Regions from separate parts of the Aliamphritea spongicola genome, predicted to be linked through region 2. Evidence: predicted binding sites of a transcription regulator. Region 2 holds the regulator's gene; each other region holds the start of a gene.
The links. The regulator FliA, encoded in region 2, starts transcription of late flagellar genes. The targets are predictions, from matches to a motif close to CTAAAGTTNNNNNNNNNNCNGCCGATA.

Region 1 (7,837 bases), on a different contig from region 2:
CAGCAGCGAAACAGTTCTACACGGGCACCGCTGGCTTCAGCAAGGCGTAAAGTTTTCTCCAGCAGATACTGATGATCTGCCTCTGCTTCCACGTTAACCAGAATCTTTTCTATATTCACCGCTAACCCCCTGTTCACTCAGCACCCTTTAAGCATGAATCAGCATAGGGATTTTTCAACGCTTTTTCACAGAAAAACTATCCGGCGAACGCCTGAATCCCTGCCCGGATAATACCCACCGCAGATAAAAGTATAAGCAGACAGATAACCCCACGGCGCAGTTTTTTCTCTGGCAGCACACTGAACAGGCGCGAACCGAAGAAAATACCGATACCCATCGGCACCATCATGGCGAGGCTTTGCCACACCAGTTCTTCGTTCAACAAACCATGACCGGAGGCGGTACTCAGCAGGATAATATCCGTCAGCAGGAAGAACATAACCAGGGTAGCCCGCAGCTCTGTCATGGTCAGATTCATGGCGGTCAGAAAGGTCGCTACCGGCAAACCGCCTACCCCGGCGGCACCATTACAGACACCTGATACCAACCCAAGCCCGAAAAACGGCACCGGGCCGGTAGGCCCCCGGTACTGCCAGCCAACGGCCAGCAACACACTCATAATCAGAATAACTGCAGAAAGCAGCAGACGGATGTTGTCCGCTGGCATCACCACCAGCGCATACACACCCAGCGGGGTGGCAATCAGCGTGCCGATCAGCAGATAACTAAGAATACGCCAGGCGGTATCCCGCCAGGTACTGAGTACCATCTGGATACTGGCGGCAATTTCCAGCACAGCAATCATCGGGACGACCTGGGATGGCGCCAGAAAGAGCGTTGCTGACGCCACAACCAGCGCTGAGAATCCGAAGCCAATACAGCCTCTGACCACCCCTGCTATGCCAACAATCAGTGTCAGCATTACCCACTCAATAAGTTCCATCAGTCATCCTCAGGTCGCGCCAAATGATATTAATTTTCAAACAGTTAACACGAATCCAATACGCCGGTTAGCGATAATAATTTACAAATGATAATCCCGTCATGGTATGCAAAAACAGCATTGAATCACACCCACAAATGTCACATTAATCAGCTATATTTATGCCACCCTATTGTCCGGCGGGTAGAACCAATTACAAAAAAGCACCTGTCCGAACACACAATAAATGACAAGAGTCTGATACGGAGAATCCCATGAAAGGCAGCCAAAAAGTTATCGACGCCTTCAATATGCTGTTGGCGAATGAACTCGCCGCCATTGACCAGTACTTTGTACATTCACGGATGTATGACGACTGGGGCCTGGATAAGCTTTACACCCGACTGAATCACGAGATGGAAGAAGAAACCCAGCATGCTGACTGGCTGATTAAGCGTATCCTCTTTCTGGAAGGTGTACCTAATCTGAGCAAACGACGCGAACTGATCATCGGTCATGACGTTAAGTCGATGATGGAAAATGATCTCAAGCTGGAAATGGAAGTGGTTGCAGCCGTCCGCGACGTTATCGCCACCTGCGAAGCTGAACAGGATTACCAGAGCCGCGAAGTGCTGGAAAAACTGCTGTTCGACACCGAGGAAGACCATGTTTACTGGCTGGAACAGCAACTGGGTCTGATCGAACGGATCGGTATCGCCAACTACACCCAGTCACAGATGGGTGGCGGTGCAGGCGCATAACTCAACAGAACAGCCACACGTATCAAAAGAGATATCAGACGCTGATTCTCTGAGAAGGAAAATATTATGAAGGGTGATAGCCAAATTATCGCAGGCCTGAACGCTGTACTTGCCAACGAACTGGTCGCCATTAACCAGTACTTCCTGCACGCACGCATGTTCAAGAACTGGGGGCTGGGTGGCCTGAATGAAGCTGATTACAAAGTTTCTATTCAGAAAATGAAGAATGCCGACAAAATCATCGAACGGGTCCTGTTTCTGGAAGGTTTGCCAAACCTGCAGGATCTGGGCCGGTTACGGATCGGTGAAGACACCGGCGAAATCATTCAGGCAAACATGGACTTTGAGCTGGAAGCGTTAAAGCCGCTTAAAGAGACCATTGCCAAATGTGAAGAAAAGAATGACTACATCAGCCGCAGCCTGCTGGAAAGCATTCTGGAAGATCAGGAAGAACAGATCGACTGGCTGGAAACCCAGCAGTATCTGATTGCCAATGCCGGCATGGAAAACTACCTGCAAACCCAGATGGATGATGACTGATACCGACTCCGGTATTAAGACGTAATCCCCACCGCAGTGGCCAGTGCGCCACTGTGGTGTTGTTCCAACCAGTTAAACATCTCTCTTTCCTCAAAACGCACATGCGCCCTGAGTAACCGGGCAAACGCCTCCCGCTCCGCATCAGTATCCGCCTCTGCCAGGCGCCGCAACTCCCGATGCTCTTCTTCAAACTGCAGCTTCAAATCACCCTGTAGCAGATGCGCAAACAGCTTTTCTTCTTCTCCGAAATGCTCCAGTAAGTCAGCAATAAAAGTATTTTGCATGACCTGCCACTGATCAGCTAAAGCCTGGGCGACTGCTGCGCAGCATCCAGGATGCGTTTGGCATTCACCAGGGCAGTATGATGTTCTTTACTGAGTGGCGTCAGGGCCAGTGAGCGTTTCATAGGAGGCACTCTTAAACAGGTAGTTTAAAAGCATCTTATAAACAGAGGAGTGTCGGGGTCAAACAGGATGTAAGCTGAAACAGGATAGAAACTAAAACAGGATAGAAAATAAAACAGGAAGTATCAGGCCCGTGCAGATGCGCTCAGGCCAGAGAGACAGAAGGCACGGCCTGTTCAGGCAACCTTTACAGCGTTTTCCGCCAGCTCATACAGCTTATCGTTAAGGATTTTCTTAGTGACGCGTGCGCATTTTCCACACTGGCTGGCTACACCCAGCTCAGTAGAAAGCTGTTTCATCGTAGTCGCACCAGCTTCAATACTGGCTTCAATTTTTTTATCGGTAACACCGTGGCAAATGCAGACGTACATTGAACTCATTCTCATTAACAGTAGCTGCAGGGATATTAATGTAAATGATAATGACTATCAAGATGAATTAACATGAAAATGATTCACATCAACACTGTGCTCCAATGTCAAACTGAGTACAAAGGACTCCTCCTTATACAACTTTGGGTAGAATTAATCAGTCTGTTGATTTACAAACGATTTATACGCTTGTTTAATGTAGTGAAACCATACGCCCCTCAGTAACGGAGCCTCTGAAAATTTCACGATACCCGTTCACTGAATAAGAAAAACAATTACTATGCTCACACGGGACGTGAATCAGGTTAAACAGATCTATGACAGTACGCTTACCATTACCCGCAGCCAAGAAGTTGACCATCATTTATAACGTTGAGTCAGGTTGCCTGGGCCCCCGGGGCCGCTCTCACATCGAGCCCTTTTGCCAGTTTGCTCAGGAACAGATGGCCGATTTGCACAGTGACTTTATTAACTGGCAAATAACCCCCCGTACCGATAACAGCAAACCGGAAATTCAGTACTCACTGATGAATAAACTTCTGCAGGATCATCAGACAGAAAAGTTTCTCAGCTACTTCAATAAAAGCGTTGATGAGCTGGAAACCTTCCTGCTGGGCATCATTGTTATCCTGATTGAGCAATACCATAACGAGCACCCGGAAACGAACTGAACCGGGTAAAGAAATTCCCCAAACCGGTTAACCGCAGACTTCCTCCCGGGGCAGCCTGTGATAACCTAACGCCTTAATTTGTCTGTTATTTTAAGGCCACTTCTTTGCTTGCTCATGCCTTCACTAAGTCGCTGCGTTTACTGGTCCCCGGCATTATTACCCTGATTGCCGGTATCCTGTTACAGCAGCAGGCAGCGGCGCTGCCCCTGCACTATAAAGATATTGTTACCCTACTCCCTTACGTTCTTGGTGTGATCAGTCTGATCCTCGCCATGAGTTTTAACCAGGGACGTCTGTTTCTGGGGTCTCTTAACGCCCTTTGTTTTTATGCAGCCATTCAGGCTGAGTTGCAAACGTCGCTTAACTTGCCGGCTAACTTTGTCTTTTTCAGTTTGTTGTGTCTGTTGTTTCCGGCCCAGCAGGCGCTGCTCAGCCTATATCCCGAACGGGGCTTCAGCCCCCGCTGGGCGATCCCCCGTGCGGCCATTATCATTTTCAGCTATCTGCTGTTATGTGGCCTGAAATATACCCAGAGCTTCGCCGGCTGGATAAGCACCCTGCCGTCATCCATGGTAGAACTGGCCTATGACCCGCTATTGCTAAATCAGGTTAGCCTGGCAGTATTCGCAGCAACCCTGCTACTTAACGGTTATCTGTTAATGCGGCGCCAGAGTCTGGTAGACGCCGCCATGCTGATGATGACTCTGGCCGCGGCAGTTATGCTGGCGTTCTTTGCACAGCCGCTGGTATCCGCCCTGTTCGCCTGCTCGGCCCTCATCCTGCTGTTATTCACCACCCTGTTTAACTCCTACAGCATGGCGTTTATCGACGAGCTAACCGGCCTGCCCGGGCGGCGGGCACTGGAAAACCAGCTTGCCAGCGTCGGCAAGCATTACACGCTGGCGATGGTGGATGTGGACCATTTCAAAAAATTCAATGATACCTACGGCCACGATGTCGGCGACCAGGTACTGAGAATGGTGGCCAGCCAGATGCGTCAGGCTGCCAAAGGCGCACAGGTATTCCGCTACGGCGGTGAAGAATTCACCATCCTCTTTAAAGGCAAAGATGAAGCTGCCGCCTGGCATACCGCAGAACGGGTCCGGGAAGCGGTAGCCGGATATCCGATGTATATTCGCGGCGACAACCGCCCTGAAGATGCCGACGAAGGTAAAAATCAGCGCCGCAAAGGCAAACCTGAATCCGATTATGTTCAGGTCTGTATAAGTCTTGGCTTATGCCAGAATACCGATGATCTGGCTGATAGCAGCGCGGTACTGAAAGCCGCTGATGAAGCCCTCTATAAGGCTAAACAGATGGGCCGTAACCGCACTATCGGGCGGCAAACCGGCATCACTAACGAATAGTCACACTTTCTCATAGCCGTTTCGCCGGGTCAGGCAACTCTGCAACCGACCCGGTTGAAATAATTTCACTCGATATTTTCCCTCAGTGGCCGATAGTAAAGGGATCGTTAAACCCATTCAGAGACCGGTACTATGGAGATTAATACTCAGGGAACCACTCCCCGCAGCAACGAAGTATCTGCTCAGCAAAAACCGCAGGCCGAACAGGTCAGCACCGCTCAGTCCAGCCGCACTGAGCTGAACCAGTCAATTCTGCAGGCATCACTGAATGTCAGCATCAGCTCCGGTAACGACTCCCTGGCGCTGGTGTACCGCAGCGCAATCGATAAGCTCAATGAAGTGCTGGAAACTGATCTGGGTGAAAATGCTATCAACAAAGCCTATGACTCCGGCCTGGATGTCAGCCCGGAAGCCACGGCAGAGCGTATTGCAAGCCAGACCACGGCCTTCTTCGGCGCTTATCGGCAACAGAATCCGGAACTCAGTGAAGCGGAAGCAGCCAGCAAATTCAGCGAGATCATCCGCGGTGGGATTAAACAGGGCTTTGATGAAGCCCGTGAAATTCTCGACGGCCTGAAAGTGCTTGAAGGGGACATTGCTGCCAATATCGATACAACCTACGATCTGGTGCAGGAAAAACTCGATGTTTTCTTTGAAAACCTGACCGGACCAGACACCTCTGAAAGCGCCGCAACATAACCCGATTCAGATCAATGTCCGGCATCCTACTTAGGTATATGATCAAAAAAATTACGATCAGTGCCGGACGCAAATACTCCCCGGGATTTTTTTCAGCGACAAACTGCAGTATCTGCTCGCCAGCCAGCGTCGTTTCTAGTGTATTAGCAAATTGAGATTTAATTCCAGTTCCACTAGAATCCCTGTGTTGGATTGCCGAGTGATCCTTGGTCAGCCCCGCACAATAATAAAAATTACCGGAGACTTCCCCTTGAATACCATTGCGGATCATCCTATGACGCCAGAGACCCTGGTAATGATGAAAGACAATGCGGCCCAGGCCGCAAAAATAATGAAAGCCCTGAGTAATGAAAGCCGCTTACTGATTCTCTGCCATCTGGATGGCAAAGAACTGTCGGTTACTCAGTTAAACGACTATCTGGACCTAAGTCAGTCGGCTTTATCGCAACATCTGGCAGTACTGCGCAAGGATGAATTAGTCAGCACCCGCCGTGAATCGCAGACCATCTACTATTCGCTGTCAGGCAATAATGCCACCCGCATTATTCACACCCTGCACGAAGTGTTCTGCCCAACGCTATAAGTGATCAGGCATTGAAGAGTGCCCCTTCAGTGCCCATGATTACCCTGCCTGTCAGTGCTTCAGGCGCTGTTTCTGCCAGTCCTGTTCCGGCTCATTGAGCAACATCTCCATTTCAATTGCATCTTCATCCATGTTGTAACGGTTATTAAAGCCCAGATGACGGGCCAGCCCCTGCATACCTTTGTTAGATACCAGAGTCGAACCCATCAGCAACAGTGTGCCCCGGCTGCGGCAGTAGTCGATGACCTTTTGCATCAGAATACGGCCCAGTCCTTCCCCCTGCAGCTCATCACGGATAACCACCGAAAACTCCGCCCGGACATTATCCGCATCGGTCACTGCACGAACGACACCCAGAGTTTCCCAGCCGCTGCCGTCCGCTTTCCAGGCGGTGGCAATGAAGGCCATCTCCCGGTCGTAATCAATCTGTGTCCAGTTCGCCAGCTCCAGATGATCCGGTACGCCGCGGTTATAGAAATACCTGAGCCGGATCGATTCCGCACTGAGGCTGTTATAAAACATCAGATGATTAGGTTCGTCTTCGCCGCGAATCGGCCGGATCTCAACGGTTCTTCCGCCCTTCAGACTGACCTCTTCCCGCAAATGTTTAGGATAAGGTGAGATTGCCAGCGGTGCCGGTTCACCGAGAGAGACCGATACATCCACCGCCAAAACGCCCTGTTTATTGATCATCAGCGGGTTAATTTCCACCGCCTGCAAATGGGGCAGCTCAACCGCCATTTGCGACAGACTCAGCAACACTTCGCACAACTGTTCCAGGTCGCTGTGCGGGCGATGGCTGTTTTCCTGCAGCACCTGCCATGCCCGACTCTGACATATCAGCTGCCGGGCCAGACTCAGATTCAGCGGCGGCAACATCACCCGCCGATCAGCAATCACATCCACCGTATAGCCACCGACACCAAATATAATCACCGGCCCGAATACCGGGTCCCGGCTGATGCCCAGATTGATCAGAATAGACTGCTTGCCCCGCTGCATCGGCTGAACACAGAATCCCAGCGCACCGGTCTCAGGACAACGTTCCCGGGCCCGGTATGCCAGCCGGACCGCCGCCTGACGGACCTCCTGTTCATTCTCCAGATCCAGCGCCAGATCCTGCCATCGCTGCTGACTTTTTTCGTCATAACAATAGGGTTGGGCATTCTGATCGTGGAGTACTTTGATAGCCGCCGGACGGTCAAACTGCTGGGAAGCCTGAACCGCCTCTTCAATATCATCGGCATACCAGGATTTAACCACCGGAATGTTGTACTGATCCAGCAGCTCACAAGCCTCACTGTGGCGCAGGAAACTGCGCCCCTTGGCAGAGGCAACCTCCAGCAAATGCTTCGCCCGGATGTGATTCTCCCGGTTCTGGGTAATATAAGGCAGAGGGGTCTGTTTCATGGCGCTCTGGTTACGGTGAAAATCCACCATATACATAAACGCATCCACCGCCTCTTCCGGGGTGATAAAGGTTGTCATTCCGGCATCGTTAAACAGATTCCGACAATCA
Region 2 (7,837 bases):
CGATAAGTGCCGCCGGAATGTTGACCAGCTGATCCAGATGACCGCCATCCAGATAATTCCCGCCAATAACAGCTAACAGCGCCAGGATTAACCCGCCAATGCTGACCAGATCCATCAACGCCCTCCCTTATTCTTTAACAGCTGTCCGATATCATTCAGTTTCAGGATGTGATCAGCAACACCGGCATTGATCACAGCTTTTGGCATACCAAAAATTGTACAGGTCGACTGATCCTGCGCCCAGATATGACTGCCCGCCTGTTTCAGCAGCTTCGCGCCTTCAGCGCCATCTGCCCCCATGCCGGTCAGCACGATCCCTAATACATGTTTACTGTGAATTTTGGCCGCTGATGCAAACGTCACATCAACGCTTGGCTTATAGGTAACCCGCTCATCGCTTGGGAAAACTTTAACCCGATCGCCTCTGCCAGGCTCAAAAATCATCTGGCTACCACCCGGCGCAAGGTATGCATGGCCCGGTTTCAGCACATCACCATCTTCTGCTTCTTTAATATTAATCTGGCAGATTCCGTTTAAACGCTGAGCAAACACCGAAGTAAAGGTCTTCGGCATATGCTGTACCAGCAATATCGGATAAGGAAAGCTTGCCGGAATCGAGGGCAGTATATCCTGCAGCGCAGCTGGACCACCCGTTGAAGAGCCGATGACCACAACCTTACAGGGTGGAAAACTCACCCTGTTTACGGAGTCATGACCGCCTGCTGCCGGAGAGGCAGAGGACGAAGCAGTGGAAGCCGGAGCAACAGCTGTACCGGATGATGCAGTTGCCGTTCTGGAAACCGTTGTGGCAGGTCGTGTCAGACCTGACGAACGTGATGCAGGTGCAGCACCGGAGCGGCTGCTTAAGGACGTTGCCTTACGAGGCGGATTAGAACGGTGCCGGTTACCCAGCGCCAGTACTTTTTCAACTACCTGAGCAGAAACGTCGCTTTCTTTCTCAATCCAGAGTTTGGCGTCTTTTTCCAGGTAATCGGCAGCACCGGCATCCAGCGCCTCAAGAGTTACCCTCGCACTGCGCCGGGTAAGAGAAGATAACATCAGAATCTGACAGGGGGCATCCTTCATAATGCCCTTAACCGCTTCAATGCCATTTAACACCGGCATTTCCACGTCCATCGTCACCACATCAGGATTCAACTGTACAGCCTGCTCAATTGCCTCACGGCCATTTTTAGCTGTGCCGACAATCTGTATACGCCGGTCCTGGCGCAAAATCTGGCTAATGCGGTTACGAAAAAAAACAGAATCATCAACAACAAGAACCCTAACCGCCATCCATTCCTCCGGCGACAAATGATACAGAGAGCCATGCCCCGTAAGGCATGGCATAACTCATTTAAGACGCATAATGCTTAAGTAAGTTAGGGATATCAATGATCAGCGCAATGCGGCCGTCACCGGTAATTGTTACACCGGACAGGCCTGGCGTTCCGTACAGAACACTGCCTAACGGTTTAATAACAACCTCTTCCTGACCCACCAACTGATCGACAACAAATGCCACCTGAACAGTACCAACATTGGCAATAACCACATGGCCCTGATCCGGCAACTGATCTCCCTGGTGTCCGTCAACCAGCCAGCGCTTAAGGTGGAACAGCGGCAATGCACGGTCACGCACCACAATCGCCTGCTGACCATCAACGACGTTAATCTGTGTCAGATCCAGGCTGAAGATTTCATTCACATTCACCAGCGGTAATGCAAACGCCTGATCTTCCAGCAGAACCATCAGTGTTGGCATAATTGCCAGCGTCAGCGGTACCTGAATTTCGATCCGGGTGCCTTCGCCCAGTGTGGAATCAATTTCCAGCTTACCGTTAAGCTGAGAAATCTTGGTTTTAACCACGTCCATACCGACACCACGGCCGGATACGTCGGAAATTTCTTCTTTGGTTGAGAAACCGGCAGCAAAGATCAGGTTGAAGCATTCCTGATCACTCAGGCGGTTTGCCGCTTCAACATCCAGCATGCCACGCTCAACAGCCAGACGGCGTAACTTGTTAGGATCCATACCGGCACCGTCATCTTCGATAACCAGCAGAATATGATCCCCTTCCTGTTCAGCCGAAAGCAGTACGCTACCTTCACGTGGCTTCTCGCGATTAACCCGTTCATCCGGCATTTCAATACCATGGTCGATCGAGTTACGCACCAAGTGAATCAGCGGGTCCGCAAGGGCTTCGACCAGGTTTTTATCCAGATCGGTATCTTCACCGCGCAGCTCCAGACGAACTTCTTTATTCAACTGACGGGACAAGTCACGTACCAGACGCGGGAAGCGGCCAAATACTTTCTTCACCGGCTGCATGCGGGTTTTCATTACTGACATTTGCAGATCGCCGGTCACCATATCCAGTGAGGCCAGCGCCTTGGTCAGCTCAGTATCTTCATTATCCGCACCCAGACGCACCAAACGGTTACGGACCAGTACCAGCTCACCTACCATATTCATGATCTGATCAAGCAAACGGGTATCAACACGAACATTGGTTTCAACATTCGCCTTCTTGGCATCCGCTGCTTTTGCAGGCGTCGCTTTCGCCGCAACAGGCTTAGGCTCTGGCTTCGGTGTACCGGTAAATGCACCCTGACCCTTCGACTGCAGATCATCCAGCAGATTTTCAAACTCCTGCTCGGTAATCAAATCATCCTGAGCAGTCCGGGCAGAGGCCGGCGTTTCAGCCTTTGCAGGCTCCGCCGCCGGAGCAGACGCTGCTGCCGGTGCAGAAGTAGCCTGTTTAACAGCCTGATCCAGCAGCTGGTCAAACTCAGAATCTGCCATGGAGCTGGTCGCCGGTGCCGCAGGTGTAATACCAGGCGCGCCGGTAGGTCCGTGCAACTCATCCATCAGGGAATCGAATTCATCTTCAGTAATCAGATCACTCTGAGGGCTTGCAGCAGGGGTGATACCAGGTGCACCACTGCCATGCAAATCATCAAGCAATGACTCAAATTCATCTTCAGTAATCAGATCAGACTCAGCGGCAGCAGGTGCTTCTTCGGCTGCCGACATCCCGGAAACCATTTCATTAAACTGTGCACCCAGATCAGCAGCCGGTTCAGACGCAGGAGCTGCCGCCGGTGCCGGAGCATCCACAGTGATACTCTGCCCTGCAGCCAGCGCATCAAGCTTGGCAATCAGATCAGCAGGTGCAGGTTCCGGATTTTCACCGCCGCGTACGTCTTCGAACATTGCGTTTACAGTATCGAGGGCCTGTAATACAACGTCCATCAAGGCTGCGGAGACTTCTAAGTCATCATTACGCAGCATGTCGAAAAGATTTTCCGCACTGTGACAGCAGTCAACCATCGGTTCAAGCTGTAAGAATCCGGCGCCACCTTTAACGGTATGGAAACCACGGAAAATTGCGTTCAGCAACTCCCGGTCTTTCGGATTCTGCTCGAGATCAACTAACTGTTCAGACAGAAGCTCAAGGATTTCCCCCGCTTCTACCAAAAAATCTTCCAGTATTTCCTGATCAACATTTAAAGCCATTGCCTACCCCTGTTAAAAACCTAAACTGGAAAGGAGGTCATCCACATCATCCTGGCTGGAAGCAACTTCATCATTATCTTTTGCTGCCATTTGTGGGCCTTCAGCCATTACTTTCTTCTTTTTGGCCAACACTTCTGCGTCCGCCGTCATACCGTCAATACCATTCAGACGATTCACTCTGGAAGCAACTTCCATCAGATTAACCAGCTGTGACTCAATGTCGGTAACCAGCTGAATAACACGCTTAATCAGCTGCCCTGTAATATCCTGATATTCCTGTGCCAGTAAGATATTTGTCAGACGCTCTTTCAGCTCAACCAGGGCATCTGAGTTATCAGTTGCATGCTGACAGGCAAGCTTATACAGGCCTTCCAGCTCAGGTTTATCCTGCTGAACCTTATCGAACTCTTCCAGCAAACGCTGGCGGCGACGGAAACCTTCTTCCAGCTCGGATACAAGACTCAGTGAAATATCTACACTGTCTATTGTCTTGTGAGCATTGCTTTCAGTCAGTTCGATTACATATGACAGACGGTCACTGGCATCAGAAATTGATGCAATATGTTCTTTTGAATCCTGCAGCATCGCATTACTGCTGACATCATCGGAGAAGCTGACAATGGCATTATGCAGTGAGCGAGTCAGTGTACCGACTTCGTGATACAGCGCCTGATGACGTTTTTCATTCAGGTCGTGGATCAGCGTCATTGCTGCACCAACATCTCCGTTGGCCAGATGTTCCACAAGCTTGTCAGCATCCTGCTTCAACTCAAGCTCAAAACCACTTGCTCCCTTATTCTCTATCGTCTCAGACATCGCCATCACCTAGCCCAGCCGTTCAAAAATCTTGTCGATTTTTTCTTTCAGCACCGCTGCGGTAAACGGTTTAATTACATACCCGTTAACACCTGCCTGAGCCGCTTCAACAATCTGGTCACGCTTCGCTTCCGCCGTAACCATCAGAACAGGGATATGCTTCAGATTCGGATCCGCCCGAACGGTCTTAAGCAGATCGATACCTGTCATGATTGGCATGTTCCAGTCTGTTACGAGGAACTCAATACTGCCGCTTTGCAGAATCGGTAAAGCAGTTTTACCGTCATCGGCCTCAACAATATTGGTGAACCCCAGATCGCGGAGCAGATTTTTGATGATACGTCTCATAGTAGAGAAATCATCTACCACAAGTATTTTTATGTCTTTTTTCAAGACTATCCCTCCATCAGGAAAACTATCTGACTGTAGTTAGCCAGCGGTATCTACCGATAAGACTGCCAGCTATTGCCAGTCTCTTAACCGACTTCGCAAGCGTAACGCTGCCTGACTATGAATCTGGCTTACTCTGGATTCACTGACACCCAGGATCTGACCGATTTCTTTTAAGTTCATTTCTTCGTCGTAGTACAACGACAACACTAATTTTTCCCGCTCCGGCAACCCTTCGATGGCCGTTGCGATTGCCTGAACAAATCCCAGCTCTTCATGTTCATCTTCAGGGCTTAAATTCTCTGCGGCGATATTTTCACCGGGACCGTCTTCCTGCGGACCAATCAGCTTTTCAAAGCTGAACAGCCGGCTCTCAGCGGAGTCCTTCAATAATGCGTGATATTCAGTGATAGTGATATTTAATTCAGCGGCAACCTCCCCATCTTGGGCATCTCGGCCAGTACGGGATTCAATTGCCTGAATTGCTTCGGAAACACGGCGACCATTACGGTGTACTGAACGGGGGGTCCAGTCGCCCCTACGGACTTCATCAATGATGGATCCACGGATGCGGATACCAGCATAGGTTTCAAAGCTTGCGCCTTTGGTGGGATCGTATTTTTTGCCGGCCTCAAGCAAGCCAACCATGCCTGCCTGAATCAGATCATCCAGCACAACGTTTGCGGGTAAGCGCGCCAGCAGATGATGCGCAATTCGTTTTACCAACGGCGCATATTGCTCAATCAGCTCCTGACCCGACTTAAACTGTAACTGGTTATACATATTTGCTCTTCTGACTTGTCAGCGTTGATTTGCCCCTTTAACCAATCGCTCAACAAAAAACTCCAGATGACCCCGGGGTGAAGATGACACACCCCAATCATCTACTTTTGCCGCCAGCTGCTTATATGCCAACGAGGCCTTACTCTTAGGAAACGCTTTTAAAACAGCACGTTGCTGCTGTACACCTTTACGGACTGACTCATCATAAGGGATTGATCCCAGGTATTGAAGCGTCACATCCAGAAACCTTTCCGCCACCGTCAGCAGCTTACTGTATATATTCCGGCCTTCCTGCTCTGAACGTACCATATTGGCAAGTACCCGAAACCGGCTTACCTGATAATCACGGTTCAGCAGCTTCATCAGCGCATAAGCATCCGTAATTGAGGTCGGTTCATCGCACACTACCACAACCACTTCCTGCGCAGCTTTGACGAAGCTCACAACCGTGTCAGAAATACCCGCTGCGGTATCAATGATCAGCACATCCAGCTCATCTTCAATATCACTGAATGAATGAATCAGTTCTGAATGCTCATGGGCACTCAGCGTCGTCATTTCCTGTGTACCGGAAGCTGCCGGCACAATATGTACGTTTTCACCGACCTCGATCAACAAGTCCCGTAACGAACAGTCTCCGGCAAGCACATCTGTAATGTTTCGCTTTGCTTTTACACCCAGCAACACATCCACATTCGCCAATCCCAGATCAGCGTCCATCAGCACAACCCTGCGACCAATCTCCCCCAGCGCAAGACTCAGGTTCACTGACACATTGGTTTTGCCAACGCCGCCTTTACCACCGGTAACTGCGACAACTTTCACCGGGTGCGGACTAGTCATTATGTCTTCCTATCTGATATCCCATCAATCAACCCACTGCCCATTTTGTGAAAGTTTATCCTGACGCCGGTCCTGCGCCATCCGCTGATTACGGGAAACACGCTGCGCTGTCACCACGGCACGGCTGACCAGATCCCGCTTATGAGCAACATCCAGATCATCCGGCACCCGCTGACCATCAGTCACATAGGTAACCGGCAAACCGTTATCAACGATAAGTTCGATCGCCTCGCCAAGGTTTCCGGACTCGTCTAACTTACTGAGAATACAGCCATTAAGCCCCATACGGCTGTAGGTTTCATAGGCATTCTCAATCACATGCTTTTGGCTGGAACAAGAAAGCACCAGCAGCTTTTTCATCCGCACACTGACACTTTCCAGCATATCAAGCTGGGCCTGCGTATGCGGTTCGTGTGCACTCATACCTGCGGTATCAATCAAGACCAGTCGCTTATTACGTAACGACAACAAAACTTCATCAAGACTGTGGTTTTCATCTACCACCCGCACAGGAATGTCCAGAATCCGGCCAAACGTCAATAATTGTTCATGCGCCGCTATACGATATGAGTCAGTGGTCACCAATGCCACACTGGAACTGCCATGTTTGAGTACATAACGCGCAGCCAGCTTACCGATTGTGGTGGTTTTCCCCACACCGGTCGGCCCGACAAAAGCAATCATACCGCCACGCTCTACAAAATCGCCGCCAATCACAGGTATCGAGTCACTCAGACGGGATAACGTATCCCGCCAGCCATCATCCACACTTTCAGCACCTTCCAACTTAATCAGTTGGCGGCGCAGGTGCGGCCCTATACCAAGTTTCTCAAGGCGATTTTCTACCCGTTTGTGCAGCACATTCTCTTCTGGCTGTTCCGCTTTTTGCGGCACCGGCGCAGCCACAGGCGCAGGTTCAGCAGCAGTTTTAGGCTGTGAGACCTGCTGTAAGAGCAGTGATTTAAGTGTATCGATTTCCGCCCGCATCGAAGCCACCTGAGGATCAGGTGTCGGCGGGCTGTAAGTAGGTTCCTGCCGTACAACCGGTTTAGACTGCGCGACATATTCATCAATGCCCGGCGCCGGCGGTGGAGATACAGAAGAAACAGCAGGAGCGACAGAACCCGGCTGCCGGTTCTCATTCCGCTCAAAATTCCTTGCAGCCTGCTGGGCCTGACGCTGTTTAAGCGTATCCAGTATCCCGTCCAGCCCCGGATCTTCTACCTGCTGGTTTTTGGCTTTTGCCGGCTCTTCGGCACCGGCCTGTGCCGCCGCAATTCTGGCCTGTGCTTTACGCAACTCATCAGCCAGATTACTTTGCAACTTAGGGCTGGCCTCCCGGGTAGCCTGGCGCTGAGCCTGTTGTTGCTGTTGCTGCTGTTTTTCCAGAGCCTGTTTACGCTTGAAGGCTTCCTGCGCGGCTTCATACTCGTGCTCATGAGCGGCAACAACTTCTACCCCTCCGGCAACCCGATGATTAGACAC
Region 3 (7,837 bases), on a different contig from region 2:
GGTTTTCAGACGGCGCTCACACAGCTCACGGGGAATCAGAATCTCACTGACAACATACTTACCACGACCCAGAATACCATTCACGGCGGTGGCTTTTTTATCGGAACAGTAATTCCCGGAAATAGAACAGTATTCCAGCTGTGGATATTCATTCAGCAGCCACGGAATCAGCTTGTCAGCTGCGTTGGTCACCATGTTATGGCCGGAGGCATCCCCGGTGGTAAATTCCAGACGCAGATAAATCAGGTTAGCCACCACCTGACTGTGCATATCGATCAGCTTGGCAAACCGGCTGGTCTGGGCCACCACCGCATTCAGATCATCCTGCCGGGACTTGATGGATTGCAGTGCCTGCACCGCCTCCAGCGCATCTTTGGCTTCCAGCAGAATCGACCGTGACATCCGCTCATCAACAATGGTGGTACGGATACCATCAGTCAGCGCAGAAATCCGCGCACCACGGCCAACCGAAGGCCACAGTGGTGTTTCGTAGGTCGCCAGCGGGACCATCAGTTTTTCTTCCAGGATATGCCCGCAGATTTTAAGCGGACCCACCGAGCGCATAGGGATCGGCGCCTGTTGAATTTTATGGGATTTCATAAGCTTTATACTGATAGTTAGATGGTACTAAATTGAAGGATTCCGGCCGGATTAACAGCCAGCACTACCCGGCGTATCCGGGTCAGCCAATTTAAGATGGCGGGATTTTATCGGCCCCCTGCCCAATATGCAATTAGCCGAACGGAACTGACACGCAGATCAGCCAGAATTCATTGCCAGATCAGCATCTTGCAGCCCCTTAACTAACCTCTCATATTGACAAGCTGCTGCTTGACTAAATATTCATCTGCGCCGCATACTTCAGCTTATGATCAAATTAGAGTTATTAAAAGATATCGATATGCTTTACGCAGTGAAGGACAATCAGGGAAATATATTGGCCATCTCGCAATACGAGCAAACCGGTTCTGTACCGGTGGATGTCAGCGACCCGGATGTCATGGATTTTCTGAACCATCAGAATAAGATCCACTCCCCGGAACAGTATCTGAATAATTCTGACGGCAATATCGGCCGTATCCTAGAAGACCTTATCGAACTGCTGATCAGCCAGAACACCATCCGTTTCACCGACCTGCCGGAAGAAGCCCAGCAAAAACTGATGAACCGTAAACTGGCCCGTTCTGCACGCAGCCTGCTGATGGGGGACGACCCGACACAACCCAACAACAATTCTATCCTGCTGGACGACGATACCCTTTAATTCAGCCTGGCATGCCGTCGACAAATAACGCAGCCAGACGCTCGCCCATATTTTTATGCCGGTTCTGCTGCTTACGGCTCAGTACGTTGAAGTCCAGTTCCCAGAGTAAGTCGTCCATTTCAGCAAGTTCACGTGTCAGTACCGTTTCACGCTGCCCCTGGCTTTCCAGATACACCTGCACCAGATTCAGCACCACACCGGGATTATCCGGTAAGCAAAGATTAGCTTTCTGAAACAAGGCCTGAGCTTTGGCAAAATCCTGTTTACGGTACGCCAGCATTCCCTGCACATTAAGCTTACCCCAGTCCAGCTCGATCACCTGACGGTTAAGCTGTTCCTTTACCTGCTGCGCTTCACTTTCAACGTCACTGCCACGGATACGGTCCAGCAACAACTCCTGCCACTGGGCCTGCTCACTGAGTTCACACTGACAGTACACATCAAACGCGGCATGACAGGCAGACATAAACTCCGGATCCGCGCCCCGTGCCCGGTAAAGCTCGGTCCAGAACAACCGTGCTATCAGGCGTGTTGGCAGGTCTCCGAACGCCAGAATCAGCTCTTCCAGTACTTTTACCGCAGACTCTTGTGCCTGCACCGAATCCGCATCATCAGATCCGTTTACCTTCACCTGCAGACTGGCAACCAGGCCAACATAATAACTGTGCTGCTCGAAACAGCCGCCACGGGAATACTCAATGGCCTCGCGGTACGCTTTGGCAGCAATGGAATATTCCCCTTCATGCAGGGCAATCTTGCCTAATGCCGCCTGTAGCAACGGTGAAGTTGGCTGAATCAGCGTCGCCTGACGCAACAAATCCAGCGCAACCCGGCGCTCACCGATCGCCCGGTGGGCATTTGCCAGGCCGACAAACGCCTCAACACACAGATGCGCTTCCTGAATGACCCCTTTAAACACCCGGATAGCTTCCTGTACACGGCCCAGCCGGGACAGAGCAACCCCCAGCCCAACCCTTGCCCAGGGCAGATCACGCCGTTTCAGCAGACTTTTAAATAACTTTACCGCCTGAGTTTCCTGCCCCAGACGTAACAGGATCTCCCCTTCCAGACGATGGATATACAGAACAAGTCCGGGATAGGAATGAATATAGCGGCCACACTGCTCCAGCGCTTCGGACAGCTGCCCCTGATTCAGCAGTTTCTCCAGCGGTTGCAGTACCGATTTAATACGCAGAATTTTTTCCAGGCGCACCCGGATCTTGGCAACATCGTAAGGCTTGGAAATATAGGTATCCGGCGCGGTATCAAGGGAGCCGAAAAGCAGCTTGGAGCGGTCCTGATCAACAACCAGGATAAAAGTGGTGGTATAAAGCTTTGTGCCCTCGGCACCGGCCTCCTGAATTAACTGCAGACCATTCTTTTCTGTTTTCCCCAGATCAAACAGAGCAAAACATATGTCATATGTCTCTTCACGCAACAACGCCAAAGCCATATTCACTGATGACGCCACATGAATCGTTTTGATGCCTAACTGGCTTAGCGCACCTTTCAGCTCAGCCAAATCATCCAGACGATTATCGACAATCAGGACTTTGTTTTGTGAATAATTTATTTCCATAAAACCGACATCAGAGACCAGCGCTCAAAGTAGCATAGATATCAAGCAACTAGAACTCCCGACATGTTCTGTAGCCAACAAAAAACCCGCTATGTCACCATAACGGGTTTTTCTGAAAAGCCAGGTTTATTACACCCTGATTTTCCCTTAGTCTTCCAGCAGATCGCGGCCTTTACCGGCAGCAATGCGCATGCGCAGTGCATTCAGTTTAATGAAGCCTGCAGCGTCTTTCTGATCGTAAGAACCTGCATCATCTTCGAAGGTAGCAATGTTCTCGTCGAACAGGCTATCGTCAGAACGGCGACCAACAACAGTCACGTTACCCTTGTACAGCTTCAGGCGAACATCACCGTTCACGTTGCGCTGTGAGTAATCGATCATTTCCTGCATCATCTTACGTTCTTCAGACCACCAGAAACCATTGTAGATAACCTTGGCATAACGTGGCATCAGCTCGTCTTTCAGGTGCGCTACTTCGCGGTCCAGAGTGATGGACTCAATGGCACGGTGAGCACGCAGCATGATGGTGCCGCCCGGTGTTTCATAGCAACCACGGGACTTCATGCCTACGAAACGGTTCTCAACGATGTCCAGACGGCCGATACCGTGCTCGCCACCTACTTTGTTCAGGTAAGTCAGAACAGTCGCCGGAGACATTGGCTTACCGTCGATCGCAACGATATCACCCTTCTCGTAAGTCAGTTCCATGTACTGAGCTTCATCCGGTGCTTCCTCAGGGGAAACAGACCAGCGCCACATATCTGCTTCAGCTTCCGCCCACGGATCTTCCAGGATGTCACCTTCGTAAGAAATGTGCAGCAGGTTAGCATCCATAGAGTATGGAGACTTCTTCTTGTTGCTGGAGAAATCTACCGGGATGTCGTGCTCTTCACAGTACTTCATCAGGGTTTCACGGGAAGTCAGATCCCACTCACGCCATGGTGCAATTACTTCAACACCCGGCTTAAGTGCGTAAGCACCCATTTCGAAACGAACCTGGTCGTTACCCTTACCGGTCGCACCGTGGGAGATAGCGTCCGCACCGGTTTCGTTAGCAATTTCAATCAGGCGCTTGGCAATCAGCGGACGGGCAATAGATGTGCCCAGCAGGTACTCACCTTCGTAGATGGTATTCGCACGGAACATCGGGAATACGAAATCACGTACAAATTCTTCGCGCAGGTCTTCGATGTAAATTTCTTTTACACCCAGAGCTTCAGCTTTCGCACGGGCAGGTTCAACTTCTTCACCCTGGCCCAGATCCGCCGTGAATGTCACGACTTCACAGTTGTAAGTTTCCTGTAACCAACGAACGATTACAGATGTATCAAGGCCGCCGGAGTAGGCCAGCACAACCTTTTTAATGTCGGACATAAAAGAACTCCACACGAAAATCCATCACCGGGCAGACAACCCGATGCATTACCTGAAAAAGGAAAGGGCAAAATTATAGCATGAATACACAGCAGGAACAGAGACAGCAGGGATAAATCCCCACTATCTCAGTGGCCAATAGAATTTTTGTATAGCGGCACTTCAAGGATTAAGGCTGATCACGGTCCAGACGGATGGTTACCCGGCGGCTTCGATCACGGGTAGCCTTATCGTTCTTCTGCCCAACAGGATACCGTTCACCATGGTAACGGGTAATAATCACATCAGGGTTCACCCCTTTTGCGATCAGATAGGCGGTTACCTCATCAGCACGCTTCTTCGACAAATCCCGGTTTGCCAGACGGCGGCCCTGGGTATCAGAGTGACCGTCCACATATACAGAGCTGACAGCCTCATCATTGTTTACATAGATAGCAATCAGGTCCAGACGGGCCTTGGTGGCATCGGATAAACGCCATGTAGCGGATGGGAATAACACCGCGGTACGGGCAATCTGACGGTAATTCACCGGCAAGAGACCGGCCACACAACCCGAATAACTTTCAAATGCTGGCTGGAAGTTCGCCGCTGACAGCCCTACTCGGACATTTTCACCGGTACCCAGCCAGTTACGGGCTTTGAAGGTCGGCATCATGCCCTTATACAGCGCAGCAATCATATTCTGTGCCTGAGGGCTCAGCACTTCGATCTCGCCGCTGTACTGGTTAAATTCCACTTCACCGATCCGCATCGGCGCGGTACCCGGCTGCCAGGGAGACGCTTCTGCCATCAGCATCGCCTTCCCCTTCATGCCATGACCCTGAAGCGGTTTCAGGACAAAACGGATTTGTTCACCGGCCTGGTGATCGAAAATAGCTTCGCCAAATAAAGGGATTTTCTGCGACATACGGCAGTTAAACTTGGAGGATTCAAGATCCCAGCGGGACTGATCGATGGTCGCCACAAAACTGGCCGCCCCGGCAGGCAGCATCCATAAAGCTATCAACAGTCCCAGAATAATTCGCATAAAAAGATCAAATCCTTACAGATACCAAACCAACGTATCAGATATCGACTGCAGCCGGTAAAACTTTACTGCGGATACCGGGATATTTAACTGCGGATCAGTGTCTATCCATCTTAGCAGTAATGTACTGCAAATACTTCCGTAGCAATGACAACAGCCGGCCAAGATTATACACTGGCCCCATACTCAACTGCAGGCTGAAGAGACAGCCTTTAAGGATCTCATTTGACTAAACATAACAGTGCCTATCAGCATCCGATGTCCACCCGTTTCCGGGGCTACCTGCCAGTGGTAATCGACGTTGAAACTGCCGGGTTCAATGCTGAGACAGATGCACTTCTGGAAATTGCTGCCGTTACCCTGACAATGGATGACGATGGAAACCTGCTGATCGATCAGAGCTACTCCTTCAACGTAAATCCGTTTGAAGGCGCCAATCTGGAAAAGTCCGCACTGGAATTTACGGGCATTGACCCTTATAACCCGCTCCGCGGCGCCATCGACGAACAGGAAGCACTGGAAAAGATCTTCAAGCCGATCCGCAAATCAGTTAAAGCCCATAACTGTAAGCGGGCGATTCTGGTGGGCCACAACGCCCATTTCGATCACAGTTTCGTGACTGCAGCCGCAGAACGCTGTGATATGAAACGTAACCCGTTCCACCCGTTTTCCACCTTTGACACTGCCACTCTGGCAGGTCTGGCATTTGGCCACACCGTACTGGCAAAAGCCTGTGACATTGCCGATATCGACTTCGACGGCAAGGAAGCGCACTCCGCCCTGTACGACACCATGAAAACCGCAGAACTGTTCTGCACCATTGTAAACCGCTGGAAAGACCTGGGCGGCTGGAGCATGGTTCAGGATCACTACGAATAACCGGTGCCTGACACTCGCCCATAAAAAAGCCCTGACACAACAGGGCTTTTTTGTATCAGGACGCTTCTGTATGCCGTCGCCCCGCTTCAATCCAGCGCATCATCACCAGCCCAACCCCGGCACAGACAGCAAAGCCAGCCACCAGCGGGATCACAGTGTCATTGAACAAACTGCCAATAAATACACCAATCACTGCCGACAGCAGCGTAGAAACCGCCCCCACAACGGCGGCGCCCATACCGGCATACTTACCCAGCCCTTCCATGGCCAACGCATTCAGATTGCTGAACAGCATGCCGATACAGGCAAACGCCACAATAAAATACAGCGTTAACAGCCATAACGGTGGCATCCCCTGCCAGTAACTGCTAACAGCCACACACAGGACTGAACTGACCATCAGTATCAGCAAGGCCCGCCAGGTCAGATGTTGCATGCCCAGCTGCACCACCATGCGGCCATTAAGGTAAGAAGAAAAACCAATGGCAAAAGCCAGCATCGCAAAATACAGGGGAAACCATTCACCCAGACCGTATAACTGCTGGAAAACCTGTGCAGAAGAACTCAGGTACGCCACAAATGCACCGGAAACAATCCCGGCCATCAGGGTATAACCCATGGCAAAGCGGTCGGTTGATACTTTGACAAATGCTTTGCTGATCGCCTTAAGCGAAAATGGCACCCGCTTTTCAGGCGGATGCGTCTCCGGCTGGCGCTGATGAAACCAGATCAGGCTGATCAGACCAATCGCCAGAATCGCCACAAAGATATAACGCCAGTCAGCGACCCAGAGAATCAGTTGCCCGAACACCGGTGCCACCATCGGAATCACGATGAATATGACCATGATAAAAGACATCACCCGGGCCATTTCACGCCCGGCAAACTGATCCCGGACAATAGCCACCGTGAGTATCTTGGGGGCAGCAAGGCCAAAGCCCTGCAGGAACCGTCCGAGCAACATCACATCAAGATCCTGAGCGATGATGCTTAAAATACCGCCGACAATAAACAGCGCATATCCCACATACATGACCGGCCGGCGACCAAAACTGTCTGACGCCGGACCATAGCACAACTGCCCCACTGCCATGCCGAGAAACAGTACGGAGACGACCAGCTGCACATCATTTGCATCGGCCACCTGCAGCGCATCCCCCATCAGGGCCAGCGCAGGTAACATGGCATCAATGGCCAGAGCAACCAGTGACATCATCATTGCCATGAGGGTGACAAATTCGGCGAACGGCATTTGGCCCGCAAAAGACTTATTCGGCACAGAACATCCCGTCATTCATTCGTTAAAGGGTTTGTTAAGAAAAGTATCAGCAACATCACCGGGTCAGAACAGCCCGGACAGCAAACACGAAAAGACCGGTTATCATACCGCAAGCAGCACAAAACCGGTCATTCTAATTCGCTATGCAGCACATGCATTTTTTACATACTGCAAACAGCGAAAGTGTTAAACGACAGCCACAAAAAAACCGCCATAAAGGCGGTTTTTTTAAGATACTTAAATCTTACAGCTTGTCAGCGTTGTCAGACAGGTAGCTTGCAACACCTTCTGGAGATGCAACCATACCTTCGTCACCTTCGCTCCAGCCTGCAGGGCAAACTTCACCGTTCTTCTGGTGGAACGCCAGTGCGTCAACCATACGCAGCATTTCGTCAACGTTACGGCCCAGTGGCAGATCGTTAACAACCTGGTGAC

Region 1: the regulator FliA is predicted to act here: its motif matches at 5,105-5,131, upstream of JYB63_RS05230 (DUF5610 domain-containing protein).
Region 3: the regulator FliA is predicted to act here: its motif matches at 5,287-5,313, upstream of JYB63_RS11695 (flagellar protein MotY).

Annotation. Positions count from the first base shown of each region.
Region 1 is NZ_JAFIDL010000001.1:1,135,647-1,143,483, forward strand. It holds gene JYB63_RS05190 (universal stress protein) at 1-119, opposite strand, end outside; gene JYB63_RS05195 (sulfite exporter TauE/SafE family protein) at 197-943, opposite strand; gene bfr (bacterioferritin) at 1,198-1,683, shown strand; gene bfr (bacterioferritin) at 1,750-2,223, shown strand; gene JYB63_RS05210 (hypothetical protein) at 2,238-2,507, opposite strand; gene JYB63_RS05215 (bacterioferritin-associated ferredoxin) at 2,804-2,998, opposite strand; gene JYB63_RS05220 (hypothetical protein) at 3,316-3,669, shown strand; gene JYB63_RS05225 (GGDEF domain-containing protein) at 3,774-5,036, shown strand; gene JYB63_RS05230 (DUF5610 domain-containing protein) at 5,169-5,735, shown strand; gene JYB63_RS05235 (ArsR/SmtB family transcription factor) at 6,010-6,318, shown strand; gene JYB63_RS05240 (GNAT family N-acetyltransferase) at 6,370-7,837, opposite strand, start outside.
Region 2 is NZ_JAFIDL010000005.1:70,491-78,327, reverse strand. It holds gene JYB63_RS15315 (flagellar motor protein) at 1-115, opposite strand, end outside; gene JYB63_RS15310 (protein-glutamate methylesterase/protein-glutamine glutaminase) at 115-1,296, opposite strand; gene JYB63_RS15305 (chemotaxis protein CheA) at 1,358-3,520, opposite strand; gene JYB63_RS15300 (protein phosphatase CheZ) at 3,533-4,336, opposite strand; gene JYB63_RS15295 (chemotaxis response regulator CheY) at 4,346-4,717, opposite strand; gene JYB63_RS15290 (RNA polymerase sigma factor FliA) at 4,799-5,509, opposite strand; gene JYB63_RS15285 (MinD/ParA family protein) at 5,528-6,352, opposite strand; gene flhF (flagellar biosynthesis GTPase FlhF) at 6,377-7,837, opposite strand, start outside.
Region 3 is NZ_JAFIDL010000003.1:363,625-371,461, reverse strand. It holds gene JYB63_RS11715 (hydroxymethylglutaryl-coenzyme A reductase family protein) at 1-600, opposite strand, end outside; gene JYB63_RS11710 (hypothetical protein) at 938-1,264, shown strand; gene JYB63_RS11705 (tetratricopeptide repeat protein) at 1,266-2,843, opposite strand; gene JYB63_RS11700 (argininosuccinate synthase) at 2,991-4,217, opposite strand; gene JYB63_RS11695 (flagellar protein MotY) at 4,387-5,244, opposite strand; gene rnt (ribonuclease T) at 5,503-6,123, shown strand; gene JYB63_RS11685 (Bcr/CflA family efflux MFS transporter) at 6,179-7,402, opposite strand; gene JYB63_RS11680 (peroxiredoxin) at 7,647-7,837, opposite strand, start outside.